2 regions of the Bradyrhizobium sp. CCBAU 25360 genome follow, and region 1 is predicted to be linked to the other one. Evidence: riboswitches for the same ligand, from Rfam matches in the RefSeq annotation. Region 1 holds a riboswitch; the other holds the start of a gene.

Region 1 (6,213 bases):
TGCCGCCGTCGGAAGCGGTGCACGTCTCCGTAGAAATACAGAGCAAGCGAACGGCGGAGGAGGCCGCCTCGACCTTCGTTAAGCTGATGGAAGCAAAAACGCCTACTTTGGTCGTCTGGCAGACCGGGACCGTGGATGCCATCCGATCCATCGATCCCGACGAATTTCGCAGCGCAGTCACCGAGGGGGTTATTGCGTTGCAAAAGGCAGGGGCCGACGTCGTCTTGATGAATTTGCAGTACAGCCCGCGTACCGAAACGATGATCTCGGCCCAGCCATTTCTCGATAATATGCGCGTCGTGGCGCAGGAGCATGATATTCCGCTGTTCGATCGCTTCACGATCATGCGGCAGTGGAATGATCAGGGTCAGTTCGACCTGTTCAGCCCGTCCCGCGGGCCCGAACTGGCGAAGCAGGTTCATGATTGCCTTGGCCGGGCGTTGGCACAGTTCGTGATCGACGCAGCCCATCTGGAGCCGGCCCAGCAGCAAAATTGAGGTCTAGCGTTAATGAGTTCTCTCCGCCCTTTTTGCCTGACGGCATGGTTGGCCGCGCCTGCAGCAGCAGTGCTGTTGTTGCTGGCGCCGGCCCCGCAGTCCCATGCGCAGACGCAAGCCGCACAGGCGACGCCTGCACCCGCGCAGTCGGCTGATCCCGCGCCCGCCTCGCCCTCACAGACCAATGTCGCCGCAACCTCTCCCGAGCAGCGCGGCATCACCGCGCGCGCCATCGACAAGGTGAAACAGGTCGCCAAATCCGCCGGCGACGTCTTCAACCGCGTGCCCTGCCTGCCGCCGAAGGGCGGCTCCAAGGCGATGGGCTCGCTGCCGCATGTCGCGGGCAAGCTCGTCGCCGGCCAGCCCGTCCTCATCGTCGCGTTCGGCTCGTCGTCGACCGCAGGATTCGGCGCGAGCTCGCCGGAGTTCAATTATCCGAATCGTCTTGCCGCCCAGCTGCGCCGCCATTATCCGACCGCCGACATCACCGTCGTCAATGCCGGCGTCGGCGGCGAGGATGCGCCCGAGATGATGAAGCGTCTCCAGACCCAGGTGATCGACGTGCATCCGGATCTCGTGATCTGGCAGGTCGGCACCAACGCGGTGCTGCGCAATCTCGATCCCGGCGACACCGCCAAAATGGTCGAGGACGGCATCAGCCGCATCCAGGCCGCCGGCGGCGCTGACATCGTGCTGGTCGATCCGCAATATTCGCCGGCCGTCAACCAGCGCGGCGAAAGCGCCGGCAAGATGGTGAAGCTGCTCGGCAAGGTCGCCGAGCTTCGTCACGTCGGCATCTTCCCGCGCTTCGAGGTGATGCGCGACTGGCACGAGAACCAATCGATTCCGGTCGAGAGCTTCGTCATCGCAGACGGCCTGCACATGAACGATTGGGGCTATGCCTGCTTCGCCCAGCTGCTCGGCGACGACATCATCCGCTCGGTGGGGCAGATCAAGCTGGGCGTGAACGTGCCGGGGGATGTGCGGACCTATCGGCCGATGTAGGCACGCTGCCGTAGGGTGGGCAAAGGCGCAAAGCGCCGTGCCCACCACCTCGTCGTTGTAATCGAGAACGGTGGGCACGCTTCGCTTTGCCCACCCTACGATTGCGAATACGTGGCTACGCCTTCTCCAGCGCCGCCGTCAGATCCTCGATCAGATCATCGGCATGCTCGAGCCCCGCGGAGAAGCGGATAAAACCTTCGCTGATGCCGAGCGCGGCGCGGTCCTCCGGCTTCAGACGCTGATGCGTCGTGGTCGCCGGATGCGTGACGAGGCTCTTGGCGTCGCCGAGATTGTTCGAGATCTTCGCCAGCTTCAATTCGTTGAGCACGCGGAACGCTGCAGCCTTTCCGCCCTTGACCTCGAAGCCGACCAGCGTCGAGCCGCCACGCATCTGCTTCTTCACCAGCGCTGCCTGCGGATGATCGGCGCGGCCCGGGAAAACCAGCCGCGAGATCTTCGGATGGCTCGCGAGCACGTCGGCGATGCGCGCGGCGGTGTCGGTCTGCGCGCGCACGCGTACGCCCAGCGTCTCCAGGCCCTTGAGCAGGACCCAGGCGTTGAACGGCGAGATCGACGGGCCGGTCTGGCGCATGAAATTGTGGATGTGCTCGGCGATGAAGGCTTCCGACGACAGGATGATGCCGCCGAGGCAGCGCCCCTGGCCGTCGATGTGCTTGGTCGCGGAATAGACCACGACGTCGGCCCCGAGCGCGAGCGGGCTCTGCCAGATCGGCGTTGCGAACACGTTGTCGACGACGAGCCGCGCGCCGCCCTTGTGCGCGATCTCGGCAATCCCGGGAATGTCGAGCACGTCGAGGGTCGGGTTGGTCGGGCTCTCCAGGAAGAACGTCTTGGTGTTCGGCCTGACGGCGCGCTGCCATTGGTCGAGATCGAGACCGTCGACCAGCGTGGTCTCGATGCCGTAGCGCGGCAGCAGGTCCTGGATGACGTAGAGGCACGAGCCGAACAGGGCGCGGGAGGCCACGACGTGGTCGCCGGCCTTGAGAGGCGCCAGGATCGCCGTCGTCACCGCGGCCATGCCGGTCGCCGCCGAGCGGGCGGCTTCGGCGCCTTCGAGCTCGATCATGCGGCGCTCGAACATCGCGATGGTGGGATTGGAGTAGCGCGAATAGATGAAGCCCGGATCCTCGCCCTTGAACCGCGCCTCGCATTGCTCCGCGGTGTCGTAGACGTAGCCTTGCGTCAAGAACAGCGCCTCCGACGTCTCGCCATATTGCGAGCGCAGGGTGCCGGAATGGACCAGGCGGGTTTCGGGACGGTAGTTGGTGGTCGACTTCGACATAGGTACCTCCGACATGACCGTCTCGTCGAAAACGGTCACAAAAAAACCGGCCTGGATATATCCACGGGCCGGGATCACAGAGGTCCCCGGCCTGTTTAGCGACTTATTTAACGTGGCTGCAAGCCGGCCGGCTCAAATCACCACGGGATAAGTGATGCTCATATTCCGCAATGCCCTTTCCGTCAAGGCGTCCATCGGATAGCCGTAAAAGACTTGTATTTCCGGCATGTCCGGATGCATCTGACCCCTGATGAGGACCCCCGGTTGACGTTCACGGTCGCGCCCGACGCCAATGGTATCCTGCCCGACCGCATGATCGCGGCGATGGCGGCGGCGGGTCTCATCCTGCCCGCCTATGACTTCGTCGAGAGCCAGATCCAGCCGGCGAGCCTCGATCTGCGTCTCGGCGACATCGCCTATCGCGTCCGCGCCAGCTTCCTGCCCGGTCCCGGCGCCACCGTCGCCGAGCGCATCGACGAATTGAAGCTGCACGAATTCAGCCTCGCCGACGGCGCGGTGCTGGAGACCAACTGCGTCTACATCGTGCCGCTGCTGGAGAGCCTCGCGCTGCCGCCGGAGATCGTCGCGGCGGCGAACCCGAAGAGCTCCACCGGCCGGCTCGACGTCTTCACCCGCGTCATCGCCGACGGCACCCGCCGCTTCGACATGATCGGCGCCGGCTATCACGGCCCGCTCTATGCCGAGATCAGCCCGAAGACGTTTCCGGTGCTGGTCAGCGAGGGCTCGCGTCTGTCGCAGGTGCGCTTCCGCACCGGTGACGCCATCCTCAATGCCGACGAGCTCGATGCGCTTCATGCCGCCGAGCGCCTCGTCGATATCGACGATGCCGATCTCTCCGGCGGCGTCGCCGTCTCCGTCGATCTCTCCGGCGAGAAAGCGAACGGCTTCGTCGGCTACCGCGCCAAGCGCCACACCGGTGTGGTCGACGTCGATCGTCGCGCCGGCTATTCCGTCGAGGACTTCTGGGAGCCGATCTCGGCCCGCCCGGACGGCAGTCTGATCCTGGATCCCGGCGAGTTCTACATCCTGGCCTCGAAGGAAGCCGTGCAGGTGCCGCCCGACTACGCCGCGGAGATGGTGCCGTTCGATCCGCTGGTCGGCGAATTCCGCGTGCACTATGCCGGATTCTTCGATCCCGGCTTCGGCTATGCCGGCGCGGGCGGGCTAGGATCGCGCGCCGTGCTCGAAGTGCGTTCGCGCGAAGTGCCGTTCATCCTCGAGCACGGCCAGATCGTCGGCCGCCTCGTCTACGAGAAGATGCTGGCCCGTCCCGACGCGATGTACGGCCAACGCATCGGCTCCAACTACCAGGCCCAGGGCCTCAAACTATCGAAGCATTTTCGGGTGTAGCCCGATCCTGTAGCCCGGATGGAGCGCAAGCGTAATCCGGGGCAGTCTCACTCGTGGCACGATCCCGGATTACGCTCCGCTCCATCCGGGCTACATGCGAGGTGACGACATGAGCAACCCATCCGAACTCGACGCAAAGATCGCCGAAGACGTCGCGGATGCGCTGATCTATTCGGACCGCTCCGGCACGATCATGCGATGGAACCGCGCAGCGACGGCCCTGTTCGGCTTCTCCGCGACGGAAGCGCTCGGCCAGAATCTCGACCTGATCATTCCCGAGCATTTGCGCGCCGCGCACTGGAAAGGTTTCGAGGCCGCACTCGCGAGCGGCAGCATGAAGCTTGCGGGCAGGCCGACACTGACCCGCGCGCTGCACAAGAGCGGTCGCAAGCTCTACATCGAGATGACCTTCGCGCTGGTGCGGGATTCCGGCGGCAACGTCCTGGGATCGGTCGCGATGGCGCGCGATGTCACCGAACGGGTCGAGCGAGAGCGCGCGGCCAAGACGCCACCGCAAACTTCGTGATGCGGAATTGGCGGGTGGCCACGCAGGGCGCTCTGCACGGGCGTCATGTTGCCTGCCGGAAGGTGCGGTGACACACTCGATCGCAACACGATCGGGAGCGAAACGAATGACCGCCGCAGCTGACGCCGCGCAGGAAGCTCAATGGAAGCGCTGGCGTGCGGTCGCCGACCTCTACCACGCCTATTTCACCGGCCTCATTCTCACCGTCGTCACGCGGCGCGGCACTGCGGATGCAGCGGAGTTCGTCTTCCGCGTGTTCCGCCGCCAGCAGCAGGAGCGCTTCCTGCCGGGGCTTAGGAAGCTCGGGATCGATCATCTGCCGCCGGCGGTGGCGGCCGCGCAATATCACTATCTCTCGAACTGGATCGGCGGCGTGCATGTCGAATACATGTATGAGAGCGATGCCAAGGCCTGGATCCGCTATCCGCCGCCGCGCTGGATCTGGAAAGGCACGGCGATCTGCGGCGTGCCGGGCGAGGTTTCCCGCGCCATGCTGCGGGGATGGCACGCCAATAATGGCGTCGCGCTCGGCGATCTCAGGCTCGGCTTCGTCTGCACCAAGCAGAGCGTCGACGGCCAGGACGGGCTGGAAGGCTACTACCACCAGTACGATCATCCGCTCGAGCTCGATCAGCGCCTGGTGTTCGCGCGGCATCTGGAAGCGCCGCTGTTCGATGCGAAGACTGCGCCGGCTTTGCCGGTTGCGAGCTGGCCGAAACCGCGCCTTGAAAAAGCCTATCGCAACTATGCGATGGAATATGTGCGCACGGCGGCGCCCGTGATGGTGCAACTGTTCGGCCCGGAAGACGCCGGCTATCTGCTGCACCTCACCGGCAAGCTGATCGGCATGCAATATTTCGACGAGGTCGCGGCGGCACTGGCGATGAGCCGCGGCGGGGCAAGCGAATTCGCGTCGTTCCTGAACGCGCTGTTCGCGGCGCAGGATGACACGGCCGAGACCTCGCAATCCGAAGGCGCGTTCGAAATCCGCCAGCAGAGCTGGAAACTGATGGACGACGTCGCCGACTATCACGGCGCCTGCGCCAGGGTGCTGGAGGGATTGTTCGAAGGCCTGGCTGCGGGATGCGGGCGGCACATCGGCGTGCGCATGCGCGCTGCTGCTGGCGGCCGCGCGCCGCTGGTCTGGACGATCGAATAGCCTTCATCCATCGAAATGCGCTGCCGCAGGGCACGCCTGCAGCTGGCGCAGGTGGAATCGCTGCGAGCCGTGCTAACAAGCCTCTCGCCGCGCCTTCTGCGCGAAGAAAATAATCGGCACACCTACGCATTGCCGCGCCGCAAATGGCGCCCCCTGCCCCGGAGAGGACATGTCCGACATCGCCGAAATCCCGGTCGATGAGCAAGAGCGTCCGCTGCCGCCGCCCCCGCGGCCGCTACGAAGCGCGCTTGTAGACGGGCCGATCCTGCGCACGTTGCTCTCTCTCGCCTGGCCTAACGTGATCGCGCTCTCGGCCGGCACCTGTACGGTGATCGCGGAGACCTCCTATATC
Region 2 (6,213 bases), on a different contig from region 1:
GGCTGCCGCATTGCCGACAACAGCATTAACTGCAATCCTGCAAAGGCGGCTTTAAGAGAGGGAAACGGTTAATGCCCCACGCCACGACCAGGGACGACGTCCGCATCTATTTCGAAGAAGCGGGTCAGGGAACGCCAATCATTTTTCTGCACGAGTTCGCGGCCGACCACACCAATTGGGAGCCGCAGATGCGCTACTTCTCGCGCGGCCACCGCTGCATCACCTATTCGGCGCGCGGCTACACGCCGTCGGACGTGCCTGAGGGTGAGGTCTACAGCTACACGCATTTCTACACCGATGCGCTCGCGGTGCTCGATCATCTCAGGATCGAGCGCGCGCATCTGGTCGGCCTGTCGATGGGCGCCTACTCGTCGCTCCAGATCGGGCTGAACGCGCCGCAGCGCGCGCTGTCGATGACGCTGGCCGGCGTCGGCTCCGGTTCGGAGATCGAGAACCTGGAGGCCTGGCGCAAGCAGTGCCGCGCCAACGCCGAGCAGTTCGAGACACTGGGCTCCGCCGAGGTCGCAAAGGTCACGCGCGAGGCGCCGAGCCGGATTCCCTTCCTGGTGAAGGACCCGCGCGGCCACACCGATTTCTACGCCGCGCTGGCACGGCATGACGCCAAGGGATCGGCGCGCACGATGCGCGGCTTCCAGGGCGGCCGCCCCTCTATCTACACGATGACGGATGCGATCAAGCGCGCATCGACGCCGGCGCTGATCATCTGCGGCGACGAGGACGATCTATGCGTCGGACCGAGCCTGTTCCTGAAGAAGCATCTGCCCGCGGCAGGGCTGACGATGTTTCCGAAGTCAGGCCACGTGCTCAATCTCGAAGAGCCCGCGCTGTTCAACGAAAGCGTGGAGCGGTTCGTGACGCTGGTGGAAGCGGGACGATGGCCGGCGCGCGACCTGAGGTCGCTGGCTCCACACTAGCTGTCATTCCGGGATGCGCCGAAGGCGCAGACCCGGAATCCATCGGGCTGCGGGCGTTGTTGCACGATGGATTCCGGGCTCGCGCTACGCGCGCCCCGGAATGACGCCTACGGCGTCACTTCCCCCCGCCCCGGCTGAGCAGGAACACCGCCTGCTCCCCGAACATGTTCCACACCCACCAGGGCAGATTCAGCGGCACCGGGCGGCCGTAGAGATCGAGCGCGACCGAGCGCTCCATCTTGACGTTGATCTCGTCGCAGAGCTGCACGAAATCCTTGATGGTGCAGAAATGGATGTTGGCGGTGTCGTACCAGGTCGCCGGCAAATTCTCGGTGCGCGGCATGTGGCCGCCGACCAGGAGCTGGAGCCGCATCCTCCAGAAACCGAAATTCGGGAACGAGACGATGGCGCGGCGGCCGATGCGCAGCAGATTCTCCAGCACCACGCGCGGCTGCCGCGTCGCCTGCAGCGTCTGCGACAGGATCACGTAGTCGAAGGCGTCATCCGGATAATTGACGAGGTCAGTGTCGGCATCGCCCTGCACCACCGCAAGGCCCTTGGCGACGCAGCGATTGACACCCTCGCGCGACAGCTCGATGCCGCGGCCGTCGATGCCGCGGGTCTCCAGCAGCTGAAGCAGGTCGCCCTCGCCGCAGCCGACGTCGAGCACTTTCGAGCCCGGCTTGACCATCTCGGCGACCAGCAGATGATCGGCGCGAAACTGGCCGGACGATCCGGTCGCAAGGCCGCCCAGCGGCAATACTTCCTGCACAGACATGCTAGCCATCCTTCAGTCCACGCGCCTTGCCCGCCGATTGCAGGAAGGCGCGGGAAATGTCGAAGAATTCGGGAACGTCGAGCAGGAAGGCGTCGTGGCCGCGATCGGTCTCGATCTCGGCGAACGACACCCGTGCGCTCGACGCATTCAGCGCGTGCACCAGCGCGCGCGATTCCGAGGTCGGGAACAGCCAGTCGCTGGTGAAGGAGACCACGCAGAAGCGGGTCGCAATTTCCGCGAACGCCCTTGCGAGCACGCCGCCATGGTCGGCGGCGATGTCGAAATAGTCCATCGCGCGCGTCAGATAGAGATAGGAATTGGCGTCGAAGCGCTCGACGAAGGACGAGCCCTGGTAGCGCAGATAGGACTCGACCTGGAAGTCGGCGTCGAACGAGAAGGTCGGCAGCTCGCGGTCCTGCATGCGCCGGCCGAACTTGCGATGCAGCGCGGCATCGGAGAGGTAGGTGATGTGCGCCGCCATCCGCGCCACCGCGAGCCCGCGATGCGGATGGATGCCGTGATCGGCATAGCCGCCGCCGTGCCAGTCGGGATCGGCCATCACGGCCTGGCGGCCGAGCTCGTGGAAGGCGATGTTCTGCGCCGAGTGCCGCGTCGCGCAGGCAATCGCCAGCGCGGAGAACACGCGGCCCGGATAGGCGGCGGTCCATTGCAGCACCTGCATGCCGCCCATCGAGCCACCGACGACCGCAAACAGCGTGTCGACGCCGAGCCGGTCGACCAGCATCGCCTGCGCACGCACCATGTCGGGGATGGTGATGACGGGGAAATCGAGACCCCAGACCTTGCCGGTGGAAGGATTGATCGAGGCCGGCCCGGTCGAGCCCATGCAGCCGCCGATCACGTTGGAGCAGATGATGAAGTAGTGCTTGGGATCTATCGGTCGGCCGGGGCCGACCAGCGTCTCCCACCAGCCGGGCTTGCCGGTGACGGGATGCACATTGGCGACATGCTGGTCGCCGGTCAGCGCATGGCAGATCAGCACCGCGTTGGAGCGATCGGCGTTGAGCTCGCCATAGGTCTGGTAGGCGATCTGGAACGGGGTGAGATCGACGCCGCAATCGAGCCGCAGCGGCTGCTCGGCGCCGAAATGCGCGATCTGCGAGCTTGGATGATCCACCTCGTGCGACCGCTCGTCGGCGCTGATCGCAGGACTCGGTATCGACTTGACGCCACCCATCTGACCATCGACCTCGTTTGCGATCAAACGCGTGATCGCCACTTGCATCAGGCCATGAAAAACCCGGCCTGAACGATAGGTTCGGCCGGGATCGGAAGCGTCCCCGGCCTGTTTAGCGAGTTTTTTAACGTGGCTGCAAGCCGGCCGGCTCAAATGACCACGGAACGGGCAAAAGCTACCGTCTTGGGCGGTTTTCGTCAAGTCGCGGCCCGGATCGGCCCAATTCGTCTCTCACGCGTCGTCCGAAAAGGACGTGATTTCTCTTTGCTTTCGATGCCCTGACTGCCTAATCAGGACATCCCCCATCGAAACCATCGACAGCCAGACATGTCCCAACGTCCGCCCGCGCCACCATCGCTCCAGGAACTGCGCAAGGAGATCGACGCGATCGACGAGGGCATGCATCGCCTGTTGATGCAGCGCGGCGACATCATCGACCGCCTGATCCAGGTGAAGCAGACCCAGGAGGTCGGCTCGGCGTTCCGCCCGGCGCGCGAGGCCGCCATGATGCGCGAGATCGTGCAGCGCCATCGCGGCATCCTGCCGCTCGACACGGTCGAGAGCATCTGGCGCGTCATCATCTCGACGTTCACTTACGTGCAGGCACCGTTCTCGGTGCATGCCGACATCTCGGCGAGTGAGCCGGCGATGCGCGATTCCGCGCGCTTCCATTTCGGCTTCACGGTGCCTTACGTCGCGCATTTCAGCGCACAGGCCGCAGTCGAGGCGGTGGCGAAATCCAAGGGGGATCTGGCGCTGGTCTCGGCGACGTCCAGCCGCACGCCATGGTGGCTCTTGCTCGAAACGGAAGGCGCGCCAAAAATCATCGCGCGGATGCCCTTCGTCGAGCGCGCCGATCATCCGGCCGCACTGCCGGTGTTCGCGATCTCGCGCGTCGCCGACAGCGCCCTGGTGACGGAGGTCGAAACCTTCAGCGTCCGCGTGTCCGGGTGGAACGCCGAGGTCGCGCGCGCCCTGTCGCCGCTCGCCGAGATCGTGGCGGTGCCTGATACCGCCTTCGACGGCGCGGCGCTGCTGGTCTCGGTCACGAGCGCGACCAGCATCGACAAAATCAGGGCTGCCCTGATCGAGGCGGGGGCCTCGGTGCGCTCTACAGCCCTCGTCGGCAGCCACGCAACGCGCTATACGGTGCCCCCGACCGGGGCGAAATCGTAAACCACGCGCCGCGCCCCGCCATTTTCGGAGTTCAAGATGTCCCGCCCCGTGCCGAATCCCGGCATTCTCGATATTGCGCCCTACACGCCCGGCAAGAGCCCGGTCGCCGAGCCGGGCCGCAAGGTGTTCAAGCTGTCGGCCAACGAGACGCCGTTCGGGCCCTCGCCCAAGGCGATCGAGGCGTTCAAGCACGTGGCGGATCACCTGGAAGACTATCCGGAAGGAACCTCGCGCGTGCTGCGCGAGGCGATCGGCCGCTCCTTCGGGCTCGACCCGAACCGCATCATCTGCGGCGCTGGCTCGGACGAGATCCTCAATCTGCTCGCCCACACCTATCTCAGCCAGGGTGACGAGGCGATCTCCACCACGCACGGCTTCCTGGTCTACCCGATCGCGACCATGGCGGTGGGCGCCAAGAACGTCGTTGCGCAGGAGACCAACCTCACCTGCGACGTCGACGCCATCCTCAAGGCGGTGACGCCGAAGACAAAGCTGGTCTGGCTCGCCAATCCCAACAATCCGACCGGCACCTATGTGCCGTTCGACGAGGTCAAGCGCCTGCGCGCCGGCCTGCCGTCGCACGTGCTGCTGGTGCTCGATGCCGCCTATTGCGACTACGTCTCGCGCAACGACTACGAGATGGGGATCGAACTGGTCGCTACCACCGAGAATACGGTGGTGACGCACACCTTCTCCAAGATCCACGGCCTCGCCGCACTGCGCATCGGCTGGATGTTCGGCCCCGAGCACATCATCGACGCGGTCAACCGCATCCGCGGCCCGTTCAACGTGTCGACGCCGGCGATGTATGCCGCGGTCGCCGCGATCGAGGACACTGCGCACCAGGCGATGTCGAAGCAATTCACCGAGACCTGGCGCAACTGGCTGACCGAGGAGATCGGCAAGCTTGGGCTGAAGGTGACGCCGAGCGTCGCCAATTTCGTGCTGATCCACTTCCCGGCCGACAAGGGCAAGACCGCGGATGACGCCGACGCCTTCCTGACCAAGCGGGGCCTCGTGCTGCGCGGCTTGAAGAATTACGGCCTGCCGCATTCGCTGCGCATGACCATCGGCACCGAGGAGGCCAACCGCCTCGTGGTCGACGGCTTGCGCGACTTCATGGCCGGCAAATGAGCAGCGCACCGCACTTCCAGCGCGTCGCGCTGATCGGCTTCGGCCTGATCGGCGGCTCGATCGCGCGCGCTGCGAAGCTCCAGGGCCTGGCGGGCGAAATCGTCACCACCGCGCGCTCGGAGAAGACCCGCGCGCGGGTGATGGAGCTCGGGATCGTCGATCAGGTCGTGGCGACCAATGCGGAAGCAGTGAAGGATGCCGATCTCGTCATCCTCTGCATTCCCGTCGGCGCCTGCGGCGAGGTCGCGCAGGAGATCGCCGCGCATCTGAAGCCCGGCGCTGTTGTCTCCGACGTCGGCTCGGTCAAGGGCGCCATCGTCAGGGATATGGCGCCGCATCTGCCGAAGACCGTTCATTTCGTGCCGGCGCATCCGGTGGCGGGCACCGAGCATTCGGGGCCGGATTCAGGTTTCGCCGAGCTCTTCATCAACCGCTGGTGCATCCTCACCCCGCCGGAAGGCGTCGACGCGGCCGCGACTGATCGCCTGCGCGCCTTCTGGGCGGCGATGGGCGCCAAGGTCGAGGTGATGACGCCGGACCATCACGATCTCGTGCTCGCGATCACCAGCCATCTGCCGCATCTGATCGCCTACACCATCGTCGGCACCGCCGACGAGCTGGCGCAGGTGACGGAGTCCGAGGTGATCAAGTTCTCCGCCGGCGGTTTCCGCGATTTCACCCGCATCGCGGCCTCCGACCCGACGATGTGGCGCGACGTCTTCCTCGCCAACAAGGAGGCCGTGCTGGAGATGCTCGGCACCTTCACCGAGGATCTCGCAAAGCTCACCCGCGCGATCCGCCGCGGCGACGGCGAAGCCCTGTTCGACCATTTCACCCGCACCCGCGCCATCCGCCGCGGCATCGTCGAGATCGGCCAGGATTCGGCGGCCGCGGATTTCGGCCGGCAGCACGGGCAGCTCGGCAACAAGCCGTGAGTTCGTAGCTCGGATGGCGCCAGCGCGGGAGCGATCTCGATCTGCTCCCTTGACCTA

What was found. Region 1 has a riboswitch for S-adenosylmethionine ahead of XH81_RS09040 (O-succinylhomoserine sulfhydrylase). Riboswitches for the same ligand answer to the same signal wherever they lie in the genome.
Region 2: another riboswitch for S-adenosylmethionine. It lies ahead of metX (homoserine O-acetyltransferase MetX); the one in region 1 lies ahead of XH81_RS09040 (O-succinylhomoserine sulfhydrylase).

Annotation. Positions count from the first base shown of each region.
Region 1 is NZ_LBJA01000032.1:2,446-8,658, reverse strand. Features, by position in the region: gene XH81_RS09050 (SGNH/GDSL hydrolase family protein) at 1-497, shown strand, start outside; gene XH81_RS09045 (SGNH/GDSL hydrolase family protein) at 510-1,502, shown strand; gene XH81_RS09040 (O-succinylhomoserine sulfhydrylase) at 1,618-2,805, opposite strand; SAM riboswitch at 2,880-2,959, opposite strand; gene XH81_RS09035 (2'-deoxycytidine 5'-triphosphate deaminase) at 3,040-4,176, shown strand; gene XH81_RS09030 (PAS domain S-box protein) at 4,286-4,702, shown strand; gene XH81_RS09025 (hypothetical protein) at 4,809-5,861, shown strand; gene XH81_RS09020 (MATE family efflux transporter) at 6,031-6,213, shown strand, end outside.
Region 2 is NZ_LBJA01000041.1:236,024-242,236, reverse strand. Features, by position in the region: gene XH81_RS22780 (alpha/beta fold hydrolase) at 72-935, shown strand; gene metW (methionine biosynthesis protein MetW) at 1,051-1,713, opposite strand; gene metX (homoserine O-acetyltransferase MetX) at 1,715-2,911, opposite strand; SAM riboswitch at 3,003-3,082, opposite strand; gene XH81_RS22765 (chorismate mutase) at 3,239-4,087, shown strand; gene hisC (histidinol-phosphate transaminase) at 4,124-5,221, shown strand; gene XH81_RS22755 (prephenate/arogenate dehydrogenase family protein) at 5,218-6,156, shown strand; gene XH81_RS22750 (LysR family transcriptional regulator) at 6,211-6,213, opposite strand, start outside.